Regions from separate parts of the Variovorax sp. TBS-050B genome, predicted to be linked through region 3. Evidence: predicted binding sites of a transcription regulator. Region 3 holds the regulator's gene; each other region holds the start of a gene.
The links. The regulator FNR, encoded in region 3, switches genes on or off when oxygen is low (the NO sensors DNR and NnrR bind a similar motif). The targets are predictions, from matches to a motif close to TTGATNNNNATCAA.
Positions count from the first base shown of each region.

Region 1: the regulator FNR is predicted to act here: its motif matches at 3,995-4,008, upstream of M2165_RS21425 (hemerythrin domain-containing protein).
Region 2: the regulator FNR is predicted to act here: its motif matches at 3,122-3,135, upstream of M2165_RS21470 (ornithine carbamoyltransferase).

Region 1 covers NZ_JARXYR010000002.1:3,990,723-3,998,278, forward strand. The annotation lists gene M2165_RS21405 (PilC/PilY family type IV pilus protein) at 1-447, shown strand, start outside; gene M2165_RS21410 (GspH/FimT family pseudopilin) at 457-978, shown strand; gene M2165_RS21415 (DUF6502 family protein) at 1,099-1,947, shown strand; gene M2165_RS21420 (DUF5666 domain-containing protein) at 1,944-3,344, shown strand; gene M2165_RS21425 (hemerythrin domain-containing protein) at 3,360-3,944, opposite strand; gene M2165_RS21430 (universal stress protein) at 4,072-4,581, shown strand; gene M2165_RS21435 (hypothetical protein) at 4,613-4,828, opposite strand; gene M2165_RS21440 (fatty acid desaturase) at 4,951-6,141, opposite strand; gene M2165_RS21445 (BON domain-containing protein) at 6,358-6,585, shown strand; gene M2165_RS21450 (phosphoketolase family protein) at 6,603-7,556, shown strand, end outside.
Region 2 covers NZ_JARXYR010000002.1:3,999,177-4,006,732, reverse strand. The annotation lists gene ccoG (cytochrome c oxidase accessory protein CcoG) at 1-1,242, shown strand, start outside; gene M2165_RS21485 (FixH family protein) at 1,262-1,567, shown strand; gene M2165_RS21480 (hypothetical protein) at 1,564-1,815, shown strand; gene M2165_RS21475 (sulfite exporter TauE/SafE family protein) at 1,843-2,553, shown strand; gene M2165_RS21470 (ornithine carbamoyltransferase) at 2,565-3,071, opposite strand; gene M2165_RS21465 (Crp/Fnr family transcriptional regulator) at 3,285-4,082, shown strand; gene M2165_RS21460 (PAS domain S-box protein) at 4,090-6,174, opposite strand; gene M2165_RS21455 (response regulator transcription factor) at 6,179-6,946, opposite strand; gene M2165_RS21450 (phosphoketolase family protein) at 7,018-7,556, opposite strand, start outside.
Region 3 covers NZ_JARXYR010000001.1:521,407-528,962, reverse strand. The annotation lists gene M2165_RS02440 (xanthine dehydrogenase family protein molybdopterin-binding subunit) at 1-1,588, shown strand, start outside; gene M2165_RS02435 (hypothetical protein) at 1,607-1,978, opposite strand; gene fnr (fumarate/nitrate reduction transcriptional regulator Fnr) at 2,117-2,830, opposite strand; gene hemN (oxygen-independent coproporphyrinogen III oxidase) at 2,955-4,376, shown strand; gene ubiM (5-demethoxyubiquinol-8 5-hydroxylase UbiM) at 4,419-5,654, opposite strand; gene M2165_RS02415 (hemerythrin domain-containing protein) at 5,725-6,285, opposite strand; gene M2165_RS02410 (nitroreductase family protein) at 6,282-6,920, opposite strand; gene M2165_RS02405 (NnrS family protein) at 6,874-7,556, opposite strand, start outside.

The sequences.
Region 1 (7,556 bases), on a different contig from region 3:
CTCTGCCACGGATCGCTGCTCGGCATCACCGGTACCGCCACGCCGTCGGCCGCCGACCTGGCGGCCAAGAAGGGCTGGTACCTCGTGCTCGCGCCCGGCGAGCAGGTCGTGACCTCCTCGGTCACCGCCTACGGCAACACCACCTTCAACACCCACACCCCGACCGATCCGGCGGTGCGCCAGTCCTGCCGCGCCGACCTGGGCACGGCCAACGTCTACAACGTGTCCTACCTCAATGCCACCGGCCAGAACGGCACCCGCTTCCAGAACGTGGTGGGCGGCGGCCTCGCGCCCTCGCCCGTGGTCGGGCGCGTGCAGGTGGGCAACACCTATCGCGACGTGGTGATCGGCGCCAACCCCGACTCGTTCCTGAGCCCGAAGGGCGCGGCGGTCAAGTCCGCGTTCACCCAGCCCAAGGGCCGGGTCTACTGGTTCATCCAGAAGTAAGGCGCGCCGGTGCAGCAGCGATCCCTGGCAGCCATGCGCGACCACCGCGGTTTCACGCTCGTCGAGCTGATGGTCACCATCGCGGTGATGGTCGTGCTCGCGATGATCGCCGTGCCGTCCTTCGACAACGTGCGGCTGTCGAACCGGCTGGGCGCCTACGCGACCGACCTGGTCGCGGGCAGCCAGCTCGCCCGCAGCGAGGCCATCAAGCGCAATGCGGCCGTGACGCTGTGCGCATCGGCCAACGGCACCAGTTGCGCCGGCGACGGCCAGTGGGAGGCCGGCTGGATCGTCATCAGCGGCACCCAGGTGATCCAGCGCCAATCCGCCGCCGCGAGCGGCTATCGCATCCGCGACGGCGCAGGCCTGAGTGCGCTGCGCTTCGAGGGCACCGGCGTCGGCGCCACCGCGGCGAGCTTCACGGTCTGCCGCGCCAGTCCCGTGGGCTCGCAGGAGCGGGTGGTCAAGATCAGCGCCACCGGGCGGAGCTCGATCGCCAAGACGGCAACCGGCACTTGTGGCACCACCTGATGAGACCTTTTTTGTGCGATCCTCGGCCGCGAGGACAATAGTGCACTGCGCCGGCTCCCGGCACGCCGGCCCAGGCCGCTCCTTCGCAGCGATAGATCAGTAGTAGAAACGCTTCACTCCATGGAAAACCAGCTCGACTGGGCCCTCGCCGCCTGCGCCCGCATCCTGCGGCCGATGGTCAGGCTCGCCCTGGCGATGGGGGTGAAGCATCCCCACCTCGAGGTGCTGCTGCGCGATGTGCTGCTCGAGGAAGCCGTCCGCTCCTGGCGCCGCCAGGGCGTGGCCAAGCCCAACATCAGCCAGCTCTCGGTCACCACCGGCCTGAACCGCAAGGCCGTGACCGCCAAGGTCCGCGACACCGCGGACGCCCTGCCCCACACCGAACTCTCGGCCGCCGCCAAGACCTTCACGCTCTGGCTGCAGATGGTGTCCGAGAACCAGGCCTTCCAGCGCCTGCCGATCACGGCCGAGGGCGAGGACGCCCCGTCGTTCGAGACCGTCGCCCGGCTGGGCAGCCGCGGCAACGTGCACCACCGGACCATCCTCGACGAGCTGGTGCGCCTGAACATGGTGGCCGAGCAGGACGGCTGCGCGGAGCTCAAGGTCGACGGCTTCGTGCCGGCGGACGACCTGCGGTCGATGCTCGCCTTCCTCGGTGACAACGGCCGGGACCACCTGCTGGCCGCGGTCTCCAACACCCTCGGCGAGCAGCCCAGGTTGCTCGAACGCGCGGTGTATGCGCGCGGCCTCAGCCTGGAGGATTGCGAAAAGATCCACCAGCTCGTGCGCGAGCGCTGGTCCACCCTGCACCTCGAGCTGACCGGCGAAATGACCCGCGCCGTCAACCGGGCGCCCAGCGGCGGCAAGGGCCGGATCCGCGTTGGCATTTACACTTATTACGAAGACGAGTCGACGCCTGCGGTGCCGACGGCGGCCGCGGCCCCACGGCGCAAAGAAGGAACACGATGAAAGCCCCTCAACCCTGGATGCGCGGCATCCTGCTCGCCGGAGCGATGGCGCTGCTGCTTTCGTGCGGCGGCGGGGGTGGCGGCGGCTCCGCGGGCGGCCTGGGCGTGGGTGGCGGCACGGCCGCCAGCGTGGGCGGCGACAGCACCGGCGCAGGCGGCAGCACCGGCACCGCCGATGGCGGGGGCGGAGGCGACGGGGGTTCTAGCGGCACCGGCACCGGCACGGGTACCGGGGGTGGCGGCAGCGGCGACGGCACCTCGACCGCGGGCAACGGCACCGGCGACGGCTCCGGCGTGGGTTCGGGCGGCACCGGCGTGAGCGCCGACGCGGGCATCGGCTCGGTCGGCGGCATCGGCAGCGTGATCCTCAACGGCGTGCGCTACAACACCGACACGGCGAACCGCAGCATTGAGGACACCACCGAACTGCAGATCGGCATGAGCGTGCGCATCGCCGGCGACATCGACAGCGAATTCACCACCGCCACGGCGCAGAGCGTGACCTCCGCGGCCGAGCTGCGCGGCGCCATCTCGGCCATCAACCTGGCGTCCGGCAGCTTCATGGTCATGGGCACCGCGGTCAGCACCGACAACGCCACCGTCTGGGGCGATGCCGCCGGACTCGCGCAGGCCGTAGACGGCACCACCGTGCAGGTCTGGGGCCTGCCGTCGGCGCCGGGCACGCTGCGCGCCACCCGGGTGGAACTGCGCCCCGCCCTGTCCGAGCCGCTGGCCACCGGCGCGGTGAGCAGCCTCGACCGCATTGGCAAGACCTTCACGCTCGGCGGACTCACCGTTCGCTACGCCGGCGCCGCCTTCTCGGGCGGCATCGACGAAAGCACGCTGGCCGACGGCGCGATCGTGCGCGTACGCGGCGCCACCGCCCCGGTGCTCGGCATCTTCGACGCCAGCCGGGTGCAGGGCTGGTATGCCGTGCCGAAGCAGAATGCCGCGGCGGTGCAGCTCGCGGGCGTCGTCACCGACTACGCCGGGCTCGGCAGCTTCAGGTTGCTGGGCACGCCGGTCGACGCCTCGGGCGCGCTCGTCACCGGCGGGCTGCCGAGCTCCGTCGGCAACGGCGTCAAGGTCGAGGTCGACGGCATCATGACCGGCGGCGTGCTGGTGGCGAAGAAGCTGCGCATCCGCAACATTCCCGGCGTGGGCGGGCCGGTCGACTTCACGCTGATCGGCGCCATCGGCAGCTACCAGTCGGCATCCAATTTCATGGTCCAGGGCCGGGCGGTGAACGCCGGCGGTCCCTTCACCGTGTTCGAGAACGGCACGGTCGCCGACCTGGGCAACGGCCGCCGCGTCAGCGTCGTGGGCGACGCGGTGGTCCAAGGCGTGCTGATCGCCCGCCGCGTGAGCTTCGAACAGCCCTCCACCGGCCGGCGCTGAGCGGCGGCGCCGCGCTCAGGCGGCCGCGCCCAGCCCGATCGGCGCCGGCACGATGTTCACGATGCGCGTGAAGAGCGCTTCGTACTCGCGCTCCGGCGCATGCCCGGTGAGCGGATCGCGGTTGCGGCCGAAGGCCTCGTCGAGCTCTTCCCAGTCGTCCCGCGTCAGCACCTTCTCGGCAAGCGGAAGGATCTCGCGTTCTTCCATCGCCATGTGGTCGAGGTAGAAATCGACGTACTCGCCCATGGCGCGTTCGAACGCGGCCCGGCGCGCATTGCCCAGCATCTCGTAGGCCAGCAGCGCATGCTCGACGTGGCGGATCCTGCGCTCGCCCCAGGCATGGTCGTTGTCGAGCCGATCCATCAGTTCGCGCGAGATCGGCGTGCGGGCCCGCAGCTTCGGAAACAGCAGCTCGCTCTCCTTGCGGTGGTGGCGCTTCTCGGGGAACTCGTCGACGTAGAAAAGCATGGCGCGCAAGGCCGCGAAGTCGGGCGGGCTTCCCTTGCGGCGGTACTGGTCGAGCAGCATGATGACGGAACGCAGCATCGCGGCGAGTGCCGCGTGCTCCTGGCGAATGATGCGGATGGTGGCGTGTGTCATGAGAGCTCCTGTGCAGGCGCCAAGGGTCTCAAATTCCGCCGCCCGTGGGCTTGCGGCAGATCAAGTCCGGCGCGCCCGCCGTCCGCATACTGGTCCGCTCCACCCACTCCAGGAAAGCGAGGACGCCATGTACCAGCAGATTCTTGTGCCCATCGATGGAAGTTCGACTTCCGGCCATGGCCTGGCCGAAGCCATCCGCCTCGCGAAGGTCACCGGCGGCCGGCTGCGCCTGATGCACGTGATCGACGAACTCTCCTTCGCGCTGACCATGGACGCCTACGCGGGCCGCGCCGGCGACTGGCTCGAGGAAATGCGCGCCGAAGCCACCCACCTGCTCGAAGAGGCCAAGGCGCGTGCCGCCGCCGAGGGCGTGACGGCCGAGGCGGTGCTGTGCGAGAACTTCCGCGGCGCCGTCCCCGAGCGCGTCGCGGCCGAGGCGGCCGCATGGCCGGCCGAGCTGATCGTGCTCGGCACGCACGGGCGCCGCGGCCTCGGCCGCTTCGTCATGGGCAGCAGCGCGGAAAAGATCTTGCGCACCGCGCCCGTGCCGGTGCTGCTCGTGCGCGCGCCCGAGCACCATGCGCGGGCGGATGCGGAGCGCTTCGCGATGCCGCGCGGCGCCGTGGCCAGCCAGTAGGCGGCCTGCCCGCCGGCGGGCGGGCGGGCGTTCAGCCGTCGAGCGGCACGCCGCCGCCGAAGCGGCAGGTCCATTCGTCCCACAGTTCCTGCTGCACGGCCTTGGCCGACTGCTGGCAGGCGGCCAGCATGCCCCACTGGTACTGCTGCGCCTGCAGCACGCTCGCGCTGCAGGCGGCCTGCCAGTCGAGCAGCGAACGAAGGTAGGTGTCGAACCACGTCGGTGCCACGGGAGCATTGCTGGCCATGTGTTCTCCTTTCGGATGGGGTGGAAGGAAGAAGGAGGGAAGGAAAAGAAGGATCTGCGGCGCAGGCGCCATTCGATCACCGCCCGCGCGCGCTGTCACCTGCCGCCGCGGCCGCGGCAAGGTCATGCATAGCAGCGCAGCCGCCGCGAGAACGCCGCCAGCGGTGCGATGCCGCTCGCCTCGGCGCGCTGGCACCAGTCCTGCAGCTGGCGCGCGAGCTGTTCGCCCGTGGCGCTGGAGCGCGACCACAGTGCCGTGAGTTCGCCGCGCATCGCATACATGGTGTCCAGCGCCTTCGAGCCGCGCAGTGCGCGTGCGAGCCGCTCGCGGCGCGAGGCGTCGAGCGCACGCTCGTCGCGCACCAGCCAGCGCCGCACGCCGCGCAGCGCACGCGCATCCTCGGGCGCCACGCGGCGCAGCCGGCCCAGCTCCTCGGCGTAGGCCTGCTTCAGCGAGCGGCCGTAGCGCGTGAGCACGTCGTAGTGGCAGCGGATCACCGCCTGCACGGTGTCGGGGTCCACCACGGGCCGCGGCGCCGCCGTGAAGCGCGGCGTCGGCGCCACGTGCTTCACCGTCGCGAGGCCGAGCGCCTGCAGCACGCGGATGTAGAGCCAGCCCACGTCGAACTCGTACCACTTGTACGACAGCCTGGCCGACGACGGGAAGGCATGGTGGTTGTTGTGCAGTTCCTCGCCACCGATCAGGATGCCGATCGGCGAGATGTTCGTGCTGGCGTCGGGCGCCGGCCAGTTGCGGTAGCCCCAGTAGTGGCCGATGCCGTTGACCACGCCCGCGGCCCAGAACGGGATCCACACGATCTGCACCAGCAGGATCAGCGCGCCCGGCAGCACGCCGAAGAGCAGCATGTCCAGCACGCCCATCGCCACGATGCCGAGGATCTTGTGGCGCGAATACACGTGGCGCTCGATCCAGTCGTCCGGCGTGCCGTGGCCGTAACGCACGATGGTCTCGGGCTTGCGCGCCTCGCGCACGTACAGGAACACGCCGCGCCACAGCACCCGCTGGATGCCCAGCACCTGCGGGCTGTGCGGGTCTTCGGGCGTGTCGCATTTCGCATGGTGCTTGCGGTGCACCGCCGCCCACTCCTTCGTCACCATGCCGGTGGTGAGCCAGAGCCAGAAGCGGAAGAAATGGCTCGCCAGCGGATGCAGGTCGAGCGCCCGGTGCGCCTGGTGGCGGTGCAGGAAGATGGTGACCGAGGCGATGGTGACGTGCGTCAGCGCGAGCGCCACCAGCACCAGCCCCCACCAGGGAAGATCGAAAACACCGGAAAAGAACAACGAAGACGGCATAGGCACCTTTGGAACGCGATCGCCGGATTCTGCGAAGCGGCGCCGCCCGCGGCCTTGATGCAGCGCAAGCCCGCTGCAGCCAGCCGGCCGAAGAATGGGGCACCCACCGACAGCACCCGCGCCGAAGATGTGGAACAACACGGCCGTGCGGGCCCGGGCGCCTGCATGCGCGCGACGCTGGCGGAACCCCCTTTTCCCCCGGAAGGAAGGTCTGAAATGAACCCCGACATGCCCCCCGACGTGCAGCTCAGGCACGAGGTCTTCGCCCAGCTCAACTGGGACCCGGCCGTCTGCGGCTGCGACGTGGACGTGAGCGTGAAGGACGGCGTCGTCACGCTGTCCGGCCGGCTCGCGAGCGAGGCGCTCAAGGCCGCCGTCGAGCGCGCCGTGCGCCGTGCCGAAGGCATCGGCCCGGTGGTGAACCGCCTGACGGCCGCGGCGTGATGCAGGAAGGAAAGCCGATGTCCGCCGTGCCCTCCCCGACCCGGGTCGACCCCGAATTCGAGCGCCTCGACGCCTGGTGGCGCGCGGCCAACTACCTCTCGGTCGGGCAGATCTACCTGATGGACAACCCGCTGCTGCGCGAGAAGCTCCAGCTCCCGCACATCAAGCCGCGGCTGCTCGGCCACTGGGGCACCACCCCGGGGCTCAATTTCATCTATGCGCACATGAACCGCGCGATCAACGCGCGCGATCTCGACGCGATCTTCATCGCCGGCCCCGGCCATGGCGGCCCGGCGGCCGTCGCCAACACCTACCTCGAAGGCACCTACAGCGAGGTCTATCCCGAGGTCGGCCGCGACGCCGCGGGGCTCAAGCGGCTGTTCACGCAGTTCTCGTTCCCGGGCGGCATCCCGAGCCATGTGGCGCCGGAGACGCCCGGTTCGATCCACGAGGGCGGCGAGCTCGGCTACTCGCTGCTGCATGCCTACGGCGCGGTGTTCGACAACCCCGGCCTGCTCGCCTGCTGCGTGGTCGGCGACGGCGAGGCCGAGACCGGCGCGCTCGCCGCGAGCTGGCATTCCAACAAGTTCCTGAATCCGGCGACCGACGGCGCCGTGCTGCCGATCCTGCATCTCAACGGCTACAAGATCGCCGGGCCGACGGTGCTCGCGCGCATCGGCGAGGAGGAGCTCACGCAGCTGCTGCGCGGCTACGGCCATGAACCGTACTTCGTGAGCGGCGACGAGCCGGCCGCGATGCACCGAGCCATGGCCGCCGCGCTCGACCGCGCGCTCGACGGCATCCGCGCGATCCAGTCCGCCGCGCGCCGGGACGGTTTCCGCGAGCGCCCGCGCTGGCCGATGATCGTGCTGCGCTCGCCCAAGGGCTGGACCGGCCCGAAGCAGGTCGACGGCACGCCGGTGGAAGGCACTTTCCGCGCCCACCAGGTGCCGCTCACCGGCTTCGCGAAG
Region 2 (7,556 bases), on a different contig from region 3:
GAGCGGCAGCTGGTGCTGTTCGACCTGGCCGCGCGCCGCTTCTACATCTTCGGGCTGGTGCTCTATCCGCAGGACCTGATCTATCTCTCGGGCCTGCTGGTCATCAGCGCGATGTCGCTGTTCCTCTTCACCGCGGTGGCGGGGCGGCTGTGGTGCGGCTACGCCTGCCCGCAGACGGTCTACACCGAGATCTTCCTGTGGGTGGAGCAGAAGATCGAAGGCAACCGCTCGGCGCGCATCCGGCTCGATGCCGACGCCATGTCGCTCGAGAAGCTGGTGAAGAAGTGGTTCAAGCACCTGGTCTGGATCGGCATCGCGCTGTGGACCGGCTTCACCTTCGTGGGCTACTTCACGCCGATCCGCGAGCTGGGCATGGCCTTCCTGCAGACGCACATGGGCTCGTGGGAGGTGTTCTGGGTCTTCTTCTACGGTTTCGCGACCTACGGCAACGCGGGCTTCATGCGCGAGCAGGTGTGCAAGTACATGTGCCCCTATGCGCGCTTCCAGAGCGCGATGTTCGACCGCGACACGCTGATCGTCAGCTACGACCCGCAGCGCGGCGAGCCGCGCGCGCCGCGCCGCAAGGACGCCGATCCGAAGCGCCTGGCGCTCGGCGACTGCATCGACTGCGGCCTGTGCGTGCAGGTGTGCCCGACCGGCATCGACATCCGCCAGGGGCTGCAGTACGAATGCATCGGCTGCGGCCTGTGCGTGGACGCCTGCGACACGGTGATGCGCAAGATGGGCTATGCGCCGCGGTTGATCCGCTACGACACGCAGAACGGCATGGAGGCCGGCTGGTCGCGGCGGCAGCTGCTGCGCCGCGTGCTGCGCCCGCGCGTGCTTGCCTACGCGGCGATCCTCGCGCTGCTGGTGGCGGGGCTGCTCGCGAGCCTGGTGGTGCGCACGCCGCTCAAGGTCGACGTGGTGCGCGACCGCGCCTCGCTCGCGCGCATCGTCGAGGGCGGGCGGCTCGAGAACGTCTACCGGCTGCAGATCATGAACGCCACCGAGGCGGCGCACAGCTACCGCATCGCCGCGCACGGGCTCGACGGCCTGGCCGTCGCGTCGGACGACCGCGTGACGGTCGGCCCGGCCCAGTCGCGCTGGGTGGCGGTGCGCCTGCAGCTGCCCTACGGTGCGGCGCCCGCGGGTTCGCACCCGGTGCACTTCGACATCCGGGAAGAGGGAGACAGCGGCGTGCAGGTGTCGGAGAAGGCGGTCTTCCTGGTGCCGCGCTGAAGCAATAAGGAGAAATGCAATGAACGCAACGATCGATGGCGGCAACGCCCCCGCGGCAACGGCCCCGGCCGACGCATGGTGGCGGCATCCGCTGCTCTGGATGGTGATCGCCGGCCCGGCGCTGGTGGTGGTGGCGAGCTTCGTGACGCTCTGGTATGCGCTCGCGACGCCCGATCCGCTGGTGTCGGCCGACTACTACCGGCGCGGCATCGAGATCAACCGCACGCTGGCCGACAAGAAGCTGATGCCGGCGGTGGCGGGCCGCAACCATGCGACCACGCCGGTCGAGGCGGTGCCGCTGCCGCGCCCGGAGGCCGGGCGATGACCTCCGCGCGCCAGCTCATCGGCATCCTGTGGCCGGCGTTCCTGCTGGCCTGCGTGCTCGAGATCCTGGTCTTCTCGCTGGTCGACCCGGCCGACCTGCACTGGGGCGGCGATGCGCTGCGCCTGTCGCGCCAGGGCGTCTACAGCGTGGCCTTCTTCGTCTTCTGGGCGCTGGCCGCCGCATCGAGCGCCTTCACCGCGCTGCTCGCGATGCCGCTCGCGGGCGAGAGGCCGGAGCATCCGCAGTGAGCCGCGGCTCCGCGCCAAGTTGAAACCATGCAGACCGCACTTTCCGCCGCCGCGCTGCTGATGGGCCTCGCGGCCGGGCCGCACTGCGTGGCGATGTGCGGTGCCGCGTCGGCTGCCGTGATCCGCATCGTGCCGGTGCGGGCCCTGGCGGGAGCGCAGGCCGCGGGCGGCACGGCGCCCGGTGCGCTGGCCGCCTTCCATCTGAGCCGCATCGCGAGCTATGCCGTCGCGGGCGCGCTGGCGGCCGCGAGCGTGAACGGGCTCGCGCAGGCCGGCACGCAGGTGGCCGCGCTGCGGCCGCTGTGGATGCTGCTGCATGTGTTCGTGTTCTCCTGGGGCGCGATGCTGGCGCTGGCCGGACGCCAGCCGGTGTGGACGCAGCGCATCGGCCGCATGCTGGAGGCACGGCTGCGTCCGCTCGGTGCGGCCACGCCGCTCGGCGTGCTCGCCACCGGCGCGCTCTGGATCGCCATGCCCTGCGGGCTGCTGCACTCGGCGCTGCTGCTCGCGAGCCTCGGCAACGGCCCCTGGCAGGGCGGGTTCGCGATGGTGCTGTTCGCTGCCGGCAGCGGGCTGTCGCTGGTGCTCGGGCCCTGGCTCTGGCAGCGGCTGCGCTGGGGCGGCAGCGGTGCGGTGCAGGCCTGGGGCGCGCGGCTCGCCGGCCTGCTGCTGGCCGCGGTGGCGCTGCAGGCGCTCTGGGCCGACCTGGGCCCGCGCATCGACGCCTGGTGCCGCTGAGCGGCGGCGGCTCAGGCGATGCTGCCCAGCAGCAGCGCCTGCAGCACGAAGCGCCGGTTGTCCGACGGCGAGGTCCGGTCGTCGAGGCGGTCGGCGAGCCGGGCGATGGGATGCGACGCCTCCGCCGCGCCGTCGTACACCGGAATGCCGGCATGCCTGCCGATCTGGCGCACCGTCTCGGGCGGCAGGCCCAGGCACTCCACCGCATCGTAGAAGCGGCCGAGCATGCGCGCGGCGTGCGCGATCTCGTCGGGATGGCCGGGGTTGGAGAACGCCGGGCGGATGGTCGCCACCTGCGCGCCGAGCTCGGCCGCGGCGCGCTCGAACAGGGCGCGGCCCTCGCGCGTCGCCTCGCCGTCGCCGCAGAGCATGCCCAGGTTCTTTCCCTTGAGCCGGGGCAGGGGCGCCGCCCGCAGCGAAGCCGCCTGCAGCAGGCGGGCGGCATTCAGCAGGGCCGCTTCCTCCTGCGGAGAGAGCTGCTGGAAGGCCGAGGCATTGTGGATCTGGAAGGAAAGCATGGATCTCCCGATGAGACCCCGCAAGGCTAGACGCGCCGCGCCGTCCGGGCTTGATGCGGATCAAGCCGCGGCGCGCAAAGCCATGCCCTTACACGCCGGACACAGAGCGTTCACCGAGCGTTACCGAGCGATGCCGGCCGTTGTCACTGTGTTCTTGCGCAATTTTTAACATTTGCGCATCAAAAACGTGAGAAGCCCGCAGGAGTTTTCAAAATGCTCGACCCGATCCGCACCACCGCCACGCCCGCCGCAGCACCGTCGCTCCATGGCTTTGCCACCCGCCGCGAACTGCCGCCCGTGAGCGCTCCGGGCCACGAGCGCGCGAGCCAGAAGCTCGCCGAAACGCAGAAGCTGCTGCAGGAGCGCCTCGCGCCGCAGCGCCGCGTGGTGCATGCGGGCGAGGTGATCTACCAGGCGGGCGAGCGCTTCGGCAACCTCTACATCCTGAACTCGGGCTTCTTCAAGATCGTCAACCTCTCGGCCGACGGCCGCGAGCAGGTGGTGGGCCTCAAGTTCCGCGGCGACTGGCTGGGCTTCGACGGGCTGGCGCGCAACCACTACGGCTGCGATGCGGTGGCCATGGACACGAGCGAGGTCTGGGTGGTGTCGTACGCGTCGCTGCTCGCGGCCTGCCTGGCCGAGCCGGCGCTGCTGCAGGTGTTCCACACCGCCATGAGCCGCGAGATCGCGCACGACCGCGATTCGCTGATGTCGGTCTGCACGCTGCCGGCCGACGCGCGGGTGGCCGACTTCCTGCGCTACTGGGCCGAGTCGCTGGCCGAGCGCGGCATGCGCGCCGACCAGATCACGCTGCGCATGACGCGCGCGGAGATCGGCAACTACCTGGGCATGACGCTCGAGAGCGTGAGCCGCGCGCTGTCGCGGCTGGCGCGCGACAAAGTGATCGAGTTCGTGGAGAAGGGCCGCCGCGACGTGCAGATCCCCGACGTGGGCGCGCTCTCGGCCTTCGTGCAGCGCTGCCTCGCGCCGGCGCCCGCGATGCTGCAGTGAACCTGCCTCAGGCGCGCGCGGGAAGCACCCGCGCCAGCGCACGTGCGAGTTCGGCCCGCGTGTAGGGCTTGCGCAGCAGTTCCCAGCCCTGCAGGGCGTCGCGATCGGCTTCGAGCAGTTCCGACGAGAAGCCCGACATCAGCAGGATGGCGAGGTCCGGAAAGCGCCGCTCGGCCTCGGCCGCGAGCCGGGTGCCGCGCATGCCGGAACCGAGCGCGATGTCGCTCAGCAGCACGTCGAAGCCAACGCCGTCGGCTTCCATGGCGAGCAGCGCCTCCTCGGCGTTGGCGGCCGAAGTGACGCTGCAGCCCAGCGCGGCCAGGAAGGCCTGCACCACCTTGCGCACCTCGGCGTCGTCCTCGACCAGCATCACGCGCACGCCGGGGCGCAGGCTGTGGTCGCCGGGCGCTTCCTCGGCGGGCGGCGCCGCCGCGTCGTCGAGCTGCGGCAGGTAGAGCGTCACCGTGGTGCCGGCGCCCGGACGCGTGGCGATCGCCACCGCGCCCTTCGACTGCTTGGCGAAGCCATAGACGGTGCTCAGGCCCAGGCCGGTGCCGCGGCCGGTGTCCTTGGTGGTGAAGAAGGGCTCGAAGGCGCGCTCCTTCACTTCCTCGGTCATGCCGGTGCCGCTGTCGGCGATGGCGATCGCGACGAAGCGGCCGTGCGCGTCGCGGCCGCTCAGCTCGTTGCGCACCTCGGGCGGCAGCGCGGCGCAGGCCTCGGTGCGGAAATGCAGCGTGCCGCCTTCGGGCATCGCGTCGCGCGCATTGATGGCGATGTTCAGCAGCGCGGATTCGAGCTGCCCCGGGTCGGCCAGCACCGGCGGACAGTCGGGCGCGGCGTCGATGGTGATCGCGATGCGCTGGTCGAGCGTGCGGCGCAGCATGTCGGCCAGCGACTGGAGCAGCGCCTGCGTGTCGACCGCATTGGGCTGCAGCATCTGGCGGCGCGAGAACGCGAGCAGCTTGCCGGTGAGCTCGGCGCCGCGCCGGGAAGCGCGCGCGGCGGCGGCCACGAGCTGCTGCGCATAGGCGTCCTGCGCGAGGCCGGGCAGATCCTCGAGCACCTGCAGGTTGCCCTGGATGATGGTGAGCAGGTTGTTGAAGTCGTGCGCGATGCCGCCCGTGAGCTGGCCGACGCTCTCCAGCCGCTGGGCGTGGTTGAGCGCCTCTTCGGTCTGCACCCGCTGCAGGCTGGTGGCGAGCAGGTTCGAGAGCGACTCCAGGAAGCGCAGTTCCTCGTCGCCGAAGCGCTTGGCCTCGCGCGAGCGCACGGTCAGCACGCCGGTGAAGCGGCCGCGGTCGTAGAAGGGCACCGCCAGCGCGCTGACCAGCCCCGCATCGAGGTACGCCTGCGGCACGGCGAAGCGCCGCTCCTCGCGGTAGTCCGACACCACCACCGGCCGGCCCTCGGCGAACACGAAGCCCGGCGGCGTGTGCGGATGGCTGGGCAGCCGGGCGCCGATCTCTTCGCCCGGCATCAGGCCGACGCCGCTGGCGACGCGGAATTCGAGCCGGCTGCTTTCGAGCAGCAGCACCATCGCCAGGTCGACCTCGAGCGCCTCGGCGGCGATGGCCGGCACATGGTCGAGCACCACCTGCAGGTCGCGCGTGTCCACGGCCAGCCGGCCGAGCTGCGCGAGGTAGTCGCTGTAGCGTGCGCGCTGCAGCGCCTGCTTCACGCGCGGGTAGGCGCCGATGTCTCGGATCGCGGCCACCACGAAGGGCAGGCCCTGGTTCTGCAGCGGGCTCAGGGCGATCTCCACCATCACCTCGCTGCCGTCCTTGCGCTTGGCGACCAGTTCCATCTGCGTGCCCATGGGCCGCGCGCGCGGCGCCTGGCCGTAGGCTTCGCGGTAGGAGGCATGGCGCGGGCGGATGCTGTCGGGCACCAGCGCATCCACGCTCAGGCCCGTGAGTTCCTCGACCGTGTAGCCCAGCAGCGTGGCCGCCGAGGGATTGGCCAGCACGATGCCGCCGGCCTGGTCGACCAGAAGCAGCGCATCGGGGTAGGCGATGAAGAGCGAGCGGAAGACGCTGCTTTCCTCGATGCCGGAAGGCAGGCCGGGGAGGGCGGCGGTACCGGGCGTCATCGCATCAGCCCGGGGCGACCGGCGGAACGAGGATGTAGCCGGCGCCGCGCACGGACTTGATGATCTGCGGATCGTCGGCGTCGGCCTCGATCTTGCGGCGCAGCCGGCCGACCTGCACGTCGATCGTGCGGTCGAAGGGCGCGGCCTCGCGGCCGCGCGTCTGCTCCAGCAGGAAGTCGCGCGAGAGCACGCGCCCCGGGTGGCGCGCGAAGGCGCACAGCAGGTCGAACTCGCCGCCCGTGAGCGCCACGTCCTGCCCCTGCGGGTTCGACAGGCTGCGCGCGGCGGTGTCGAGCCGCCAGCCGGCAAAGACCAGCCGCGTGGCGGCGCCGGCCGGCGCGGGCGACGGAGCGGCGGCGGTGGCAGGCGCGGATGCCGCAGCGGCGGCTAGAACGCCCTCTGGCGCCAGGCGGCGCAGCACGGCCTTGATGCGCGCGACCAGCTCGCGCAGGTCGAAGGGCTTGGTCACGTAGTCGTCGGCGCCCACCTCCAGCCCCACGATCTTGTCCACCGCGTCGCCGCGGCCGGTGACGATCACCAGCCCGCAGCGCCAGGTCTCGCGCATGCGGCGCGCGATCGCGAAGCCGTCCTCGCCCGGCAGGCCCAGGTCGAGCAGCACGAGGTCGGCCGGATCGGTGTTCATCAGCGCGGTCAGGGCGCGGCCGTCGTGCAGCTGCGTCACCCGGAAGCCGTGGCCTTGCAGGTAGTTGGCCAGCAGCAGCGTGATGTCGACCTCGTCGTCGAGAACCGCGATGTGGAAGGCGGAAGTCATTCAGGAAAGCAGGAGTGGGGCGCGTGCCGGCGCGGGGGGCGCAGGCACCGTGTAAGCGTATCACGCACCAATCAGGGGTTTTTACCTTCAGCGCCCCAGCGCCAGTCCTCGATCTCGGGCATGTCCTTGCCGTGCACCGTGATGTAGGCGCGGTGCGCTTCGAGCCGCTCGCGCAGGTGCTGCTGCGCGGGCGCGGCGCGCTCGCCCAGGCGCCCGGCGCGGGCGATCGCGTCGGCGGCGAGATGGAAGCGGTCGAGCCGGTTGAGCACCGTCATGTCGAAGGGCGTGGTGGTGGTGCCTTCCTCGCAGTAGCCGTGCACGTGGAAGTTGGGGTGGTTGCGGCGCTTGTAGGCCAGCCGGTGGATCAGCGAGGGATAGCCGTGGAAGGCGAAGACCACGGGCCTGTCGGCGGTGAAGACGGCGTCGAAGTCGGCATCGGCGAGGCCGTGCGGATGCGCGTCGGGCGACTGCAGCGCCATCAGGTCGACCACGTTCACCACGCGCACCCTGAGCTCGGGCACCAGCCGGCGCAGCAGGTCGACGGCGGCCAGGGTCTCGAGCGTGGGCACGTCGCCGGCGCAGGCCATCACCACGTCGGGCGGGGTGCCGT
Region 3 (7,556 bases):
GACGCAGAACGCCGAGGGCGTGCGCCACGGCCTCGCGAAGCAGCTCGGTCTCGATCCGGCGCAGGTGCGCGTGCTCTCGCCCACGCTCGGCGGCGGCTTCGGCCAGAAGAACTCGCTGCAGTCGCACACCGCGCTGGTCGCGCTCGCGGCGCGCCGGCTCGGCCGGCCCGTGAAGCTCTTGATGACGCGGGCGCAGCTGTTCCACAACACGAGCTTCCGGCCCGCGGGCCGGCACCGCGTGCGCCTGGGCGCGGACCGCGAGGGGCGGCTCATCGCGGCGGTGCACGAGATCGACCAGCAGACCTCGCGCCACGACCTGTTCCCTTCGGTGGGAACCGAGATCACGTCGCGGCTCTACGGCGTGCCCCACTTCCTCGGCCGCGAGCGGCTGGTGCGCACCGACGTGCAGACGCCCGGCTACATGCGCGCGCCCTTCGAGCATCCGGCCGCCTTCGCCTTCGAAAGCGCGATCGACGAACTGGCCTATGCGCTGGATCGCGACCCCGTGGCCTTCCGGCTCGCGAACGATGCCGCGGCCGATCCGCTGACCGGCAAGCCTTTTTCCTCGCGCCATGTGCGCGAGTGCCTGATGCGCGGCAGCGAGATGTTCGGCTGGCAGCGCCGCACGATGGCGCCGGGCTCGATGCGCGCGCCCGACGGCAGCCTCCTGGGCTGGGGCGTGGCGCTCGGCATCTACAAGGCCGCGATGGCGCCGGCCGTTGCGCGCGTGCGGCTGCGCGCCGACGGCACCGCGCGCGTGAGCGTGGGCGGCCACGAGATGGGACAGGGCCTGCGCACCGCGATCGCGGTCGCGGCGGCGCGCGCGCTCGGCATCGGCACCGCGGCGGTCGAGGTGGTGCTCGGCGACACCGCCGCCGCGCCGCAGCATCTGACGGCGGGTTCCTGGGGCACCGCGACCGCGCTGCCGCCCGTGGCGGAGGCGATCGAGCAGCTCGTGGACGAACTGCGCGCCCAGGCCGACCGCGCCGCACCCGATGCCGCGCCGCTCGCGCTGCTGCGCGCATCGGGCCGGCCCTTCGCCGAGGCCGAGAGCCGGCGCCGCGCGCCCGGCCAGCCCGAGCAGGTCTACGGCCGGCTCACGGGCGGCCTGCCGGCAGCCGCCGGGCCGGTGTACCCGGACTTCGTGGCCTTCAGCTTCATCGCGCATTTCGTCGAAGTGCGCATCGAGCCCACCACGCGCCGCATCCGCGTGCCGCGCGTGGTCAGCGTGGCCGACTGCGGCGCGGTCGTGAGCCCGCGCACCGCGCGCAGCCAGGTCGAGGGCGGCGTGGTCTGGGGCATCGGCGCGGCGCTGCGCGAGATCAGCGAGGTCGATCCGCGCCATGGCGGCTTCCTCAATGCCGACCTGGCCGAGTACGTGCTGCCGGTGGCGGCCGACATCGGCCGCATCGAGGTCGACTTCGTCGGCCAGCCCGACACGCGCTTCAACGCGCTCGGCGCGAAGGGGCTCGGCGAGGTGGCGATGGTGGGCGTGGCGCCCGCGATCGTGAACGCGGTGTTCCACGCGACCGGCAGGCGGCTGCGCAAGCTGCCGGTGCTGGTGGAGGACCTGCTTCAGGCCGCCTGAGCGCGGCCCACGGGGGGATCAGTCGCGGTCGCCGTAGTAGTAGTGCTCGCGCTCCCACTGGCGGCGGCGCCATTCGCGGCGCGCGCGGCGCTCTTCCCAGCGTTCGGCGCGGCGTTCCTCCCAGCGGCGCTCCTCCCAGCGGGAGGCGTCGTAGGCGGGTGCCGGGACCACGTAGGCCGGCTGCGCAGGCGGGTAGTACACCGGGGCCGGGCGCGAATAGACCGGCGCCGGCTCGTAGTAGACCGGTGCGGGCTCGTTCACCACCACGCCCGGGACGCTGATGCCGACGGACCAGCTGGTGCCGGCGCTGGCGGAGGCGGCGCCGAGCAGGGCGCCGGCGCCCACCAGGGCTGCGGCGGCGAGCTTGAGAGCGGTTCGCGAAGAAGTCATTCTGGGTTCCTGAAAGGGCGGAAAAAGGCCCTTGTGCGTCTTCCAACGCCCCGCGGCCGGGCGCCGCGCACATCCCGATGGTGAAGAAGGTTCCCAAATGTCACGGCGGGGGCCCGCGCGGGCGCACCGCAGGCGGCGTCAGGAGCCCGGATTGACGATGCGCTGCAGCGCATCGGCGTCGGCAATGCGCAGATGGCGCTTTTCCACCTGCACGATGCCGTCCTCCATGAACTTCGACAGCGTGCGGCTCACCGTCTCGAGCGTGAGGCCGAGGTAGCTGCCGATCTCCTCGCGCGTCATGCGCAGCACGAACTCGGAGCGCGAGAAGCCGCGCGCATGCAGGCGCTGCACGAGGTTGAGCAGGAAGGCCGCGAGCCGCTCCTCCGCCCGCATGCTGCCGAGCAGCAGCATCACACCGTGTTCGCGCACGATCTCGCGGCTCATGATCTGGTGCATATGGCGCTGCAGCGCGGGAACCTCGCGCGAGAGCTGCTCGATGCGGTGGAAGGGCATGACGCAGACCTCGGCGTCCTCGAGCGCGACCGCGTCGCAGGTGTGCTGGTCGTTGACGATGCCGTCGAGGCCGATGATCTCGCCGGCCATCTGGAAGCCGGTGACCTGGTCGCGGCCGTCCTCGGTGGCGACCCGGGTCTTGAAGAAGCCGGTGCGGATCGCGTACAGGGCGCCGAAGGTTTCGCCGTTGCGGAACAGCACTTCGCGGCGCCGCAGCTTGCGGCGCGAGGCGACCACCTCGTCGACGCGCTGCAGCTCCGCCGGCGTGAGGCCGATCGGCATGCAGAGCTCGCGCAGCGAGCAACTCGAACAGGCGACCTTGACGTTCTCGGCTTTCATGGATGGGCTTCGGGGTTGGGGCGATTCTGTGGCGCAGGGCAGCCGCGAGGCTTGATGCACATCAAGGCCGGCCGGCCGGAGCCGCCGCATAGTGGGCCATTGCCAGCAGCCTTGCGAAGCCGCGATGAATCCCTCCCTTGCCCTCGAAGCCCTTGCCGATCCCGAGCCCGTGATGCCTTCGCCGGAGGTGCTGCGGCGCTTCGACGTGACGGGGCCGCGCTACACCTCCTATCCCACCGCGGACCGGTTCGTCGACGCCTTCACCGCGGAGGACTACGCCCAGGCCCTGCGGCAGCGCAGCGAGCTCGGTGCGCACGGCCGGCCGCTGTCGCTGTACGTGCACATCCCGTTCTGCGAGTCGCTGTGCTACTACTGCGCCTGCAACAAGATCGTCACGCGGCACAAGAGCCGGGGCAGGGAGTACCTGGACTACCTCGCGCGCGAGGCGGCCCTGCAGGCCCGGCAGCTCGGCCGCGGCGGCGTCGTCAGCCAGCTGCACCTGGGCGGCGGCACGCCGACCTTCCTGAACGATGCCGGCCTGCGCGAACTGGTGACGATGCTCGACGACACGTTCACGCTGTCGCCGGTGCGCGAACAGTCGATCGAGATCGATCCGCGCACCGTCGACGGCGCGCGGCTCGAGCGCCTGGCCACGATGGGCTTCAACCGCCTGAGCTTCGGGGTGCAGGACTTCGACCCCGAAGTGCAGAAGGCCGTGCACCGCATCCAGCCGGCGGCGCAGGTGTTCGACCTGGTGGCGAGCGCACGCTCGCTCGGCTACGGCTCGATCAACATCGACCTCATCTACGGCCTGCCGCGGCAGGACACCGCCTCCTTCGACCGCACCCTGCACCAGGTCTGCGAGCTGCGGCCCGACCGCATCGCGCTCTACGCCTATGCGCATCTTCCCGAGCGCTTCAAGGCCCAACGCCGCATCGCGGCCGACGCGCTGCCGGACGCGGCCACCAAGGTGCAGATGCTGTCGCGCTCGATCGCCGCGCTCACCGCGGCGGGCTACGTGTACATCGGCATGGACCATTTCGCGCTGCCCGACGATCCGCTCGCCGTCGCCAAGCGGCAGGGGCGGCTGCACCGCAACTTCCAGGGCTACAGCACGCAGCCCGATTGCGACCTGGTGGCGCTGGGCGTCTCGGCGATCGGGAACGTCGGCGCGACGTACAGCCAGAACGCCAAGACGCTGGAGGAGTACTACGACCTGCTGAACCAGGACCGGCTGCCGGTCGTTCGCGGGCTGGCGCTCACGCGCGACGACGTGCTCCGGCGCGCGGTGATCATGGCGCTGATGTGCCAGGGCCACGTGGACTTCGAGGCGATCGGGCAGGCGCACCTCGTGGACTTCAGGCGCCATTTCGCGGGCGAGCTCGCGGCACTCGCGCCGCTGGCCGCGCAGGGCCTCGTCGAGCTGCGCAGCCGCGAGATCGAGGTCACGCCGCTCGGGTGGTTCTTCGTGCGCGCCATCGCGATGGTGTTCGACCGCTATCTGCAGGCGGACCGCAACCGCACGCGCTTCTCGCGCATCGTCTGACGGGCCGCGGCCCCGTCAGTCCGCTCAGTCCGCTCAGTCCGCTCAGGCCTCTCCGGCCGCCGCGCGCCGACCGCCAGCGGCCCGGGTCAGCTGCGCGACGATCGCGGCCTTCAGCGGCGGCAGGCGCTGGGCGCCGTCGAGGAGCAGGCGGCGGGCCAGGCGCTGCGGCGCGCCGTTGCTCGCGTAGAGCCTGGCCACCGCGTTGGTGCCGTGGTAGAGCACGGCCGAGCCGCGCCGGTGCGCGCGCTCGTAGCCTTCGAGCACCGCGGGCTGCGCGATGTCGCGGCGCTGCGCGAGCGCCTCGGCCAGGGCCTGCGAGAGCAGTTCGACGCTGCGAAGGCCGAGGTTGTAGCCATGGGCCGTGACGGGATGCATGCCCACCGCCGCATCGCCCACCAGCACCGCGCGCGGTGCGGCGAAGCGGCGCGCCCAGGTGGCGACCAGCGGATAGGGGTGGCGCGGCCCGCTCAGGTGCATGGCGCCGAAGCGGTCGCGGAACTGGCGCTGCACCAGCGCCGCGAACTCGGCCTCGGGCAGCGCCATCAGGCGCGCCGCGGACGCGCCATCGGTGGTCACGACGACCGAGGATTCGGCCCCCACGGCGGGCAGCACCGCGAGCGTGCGCTCGTAGCCGAAGCATTCGTAGGCGATGTCGTCGTGCGGCCGTTCGTGCCGCATGCGGCAGACGATCATGGTGCGGCCGAAATCGACCATGTCGACGCCGATGCCGAGCTGCCGGCGCGTCGAGGAGAAGCGGCTGTCGGCGGCGACCAGCAGCCGGCCCTGGAGCCGCTGCGCTGCCTCCGGCGCGGTCTTCGGTGCCAGTTCCAGCTCCGCATGCGAGGACCGGACCTCGACGCGCTGCACCTGCGTGCCGGTCAGCAGCTGCACGCCCGCGCGCTCGGCCGCGGCGGCGAAGCTCGCGCGGCGCAGCGCATGGTTGGGCACGATCCAGCCGAGCGCTTCGGTCGCCCACCCCGGCGCGACGAAGCGCAGCGCGGCGTCCTGGCGGTCGCCGTCGATCACGCGGGCTTCGCGGATGCGCCCGATCTCGCCGGGCAGCAGCCGCTGCCACAGGCCGAGCGCGCGCAGGGTGTCGACGCTGGCATGGGTCAGTGCGATGTCGCGTCCGTCTTCGGGCGGCGCGGCCAGCCCCTCGCGCGGCTGGGCGTCGACCACGGTGACGGCGAGGCCGGCATCGCTCAGTGCGATGGCGAGCGCCAGGCCGGCCGGGCCGGCGCCGACGATGAGGACGTCACGGGGTTGCTGCTGCTGCATGGCCTGATGGGGTTTGGAGTGTGAAGGCGCCCGATTGTGGGCAGCCCCTCCGCACGCGTGTTGACCTGGCTCAAGAAGGAGGCCGGTCCGCGCCGCGCCGCAGCGCCATCTCCGCGCCCATGGCCTCGCGCGCACGCTCGTCGAGCAGCGCCGCGGCCGCCGGATAGGCCAGCGCCTCCTCGGCTTCGATGTGCCCGTCGTAGGTGTGCGCGAAGGCATCGAGCGGCGCCGCTTCCTCGGCCGTCAGCGCCTGGATCTGCGCCGCCTCGATGCGTGCGAGCACCGCGCGCGCGGCCTGCCACTGGGCGGCCATCCGCAGGTGGTCCTGCTGCAGGCGCGCGACCAGCGCGCGCACGTCCGGGCCGCCGTGCGCGAGCAGCGGCGGAAACACGTGCAGTTCCTCGTCCTGGTGGTGCTGCGGCGCGGCCAGGTCGAAATAGCGCATCACGTCGCGCGCGGCCTGCTGCGCCTGCGCGTCCGCGCCGTGGCGCGCGACATGCGCACGCAGCCGCGCGAGCAGCCGCAGCGTGCGCTGCACGCGTTCGTGGCAGGCCTCAAGCATTTCGAAGGGCTGCTCGAAGCCGGCCGCCGGCGGCGCGACCAGCAGTCCGAGGCGGGCGGCCGGCTTCATGGCGGCGTACCCAGCTCGCGCATGTAGCGCTCGCGTGCCGGGCGGTCCGGCGCGGCCCTGGCGGCCGTCGCGGTGCCGATGCTGATGAAGCAGAGCGGCTCGTCGTCGGGGCCCAGCGAGAACAGCGCGCGCAGCCCCTCGGAGCGCAGCGCCTTGCCGGTGGTGAGCGCCGAGCCGAAGCCCAGCGCCGTGGCCATCAGCAGCATGTTCTGGACCGCGCATCCCGCGGAGATCAGCCGCTCGGTGGACGGGATCTCGTGGCCGGCCGGACCGAGCTGCGCCACGGCCAGCATCAGCAGCGGCGCGCGGAAGGCCTTCTCGCGCGCCTGCTCGCACTGCGCAGGCGTGGCCGCGGCGTCGCGCGCGCGCAGCGACTGCGCGAACACGTCCGCGAGCCGCGCGCGCTGAGGCGCCGGAACGACCACGAAGCGCCACGGCACCAGCCCGCCGTGGTCCGGCGCGGCGGCCGCGGCCCCGAGGAGCAGATCGAGTTCCGGCCCCTCGGGCCCGGGCGCGGCGAGCCGCTTGGGCAGCACGGTGCGGCGGGCCTGCAGCAGCGCGTCGAGCTGCCGTGCGGTCACCGGCGCATCAGCCGGGTCGGTGGTCGGCGCGCGGGCGCCCATACCAGGAGGCATGTCGGATTCCCCAGATGAACATGAGCGCCAGCCAAAGAAGGGCGGCGAGGGTCAGGATGCGCTGCGCCCCGGCGAAGGTCAAGGCCGCCGCGATGCGCAGCAGCGTCGCGGCCTGCAGCGCCGCGAGCAGCCCGCTCAGCAGGCCTTCGGCATGCACCGGGCGACCGGCGTGGGCCATGGAGATGCGCGCCACCATCGTCAGCATCAGCGTGCCGAGGCAGCCCATGCCGAGCGCATGCAGGCCCGCGAGCGGCAGCTGCACCTCGCCGGTCGCGGTCGTCAGCAGCCGCGCGGCCGCGGCGAGCAGCAGCGACAGGCCGAGCCACAGGAAGCCGAGGTGCAGCATCCCGACCCAGCGCAGCGCGAGGTTCTGCGCCAGGCGCCAGCGCGCGCAGAGCCAGATCACGCCCGCGCCGGCGACGAGCTCCACGCCGGCGCGCGCGGCTTGCTGCATGTCCGATCGCCCGCCGGCCGCCTCGAGCAGCTCGGCACCGGCCTCGAAGGCCGCCAGGCCGGCCATCGCCCAGAGGCTCCAGGACTGGCGGAGCCAGCGCGAGGCCGGGAACAGCTCGGAGGTGAAGAACGGGATCAGCCGATGGGCGACCACCAGGAACACCGCGACGACGAAGCCCCAGA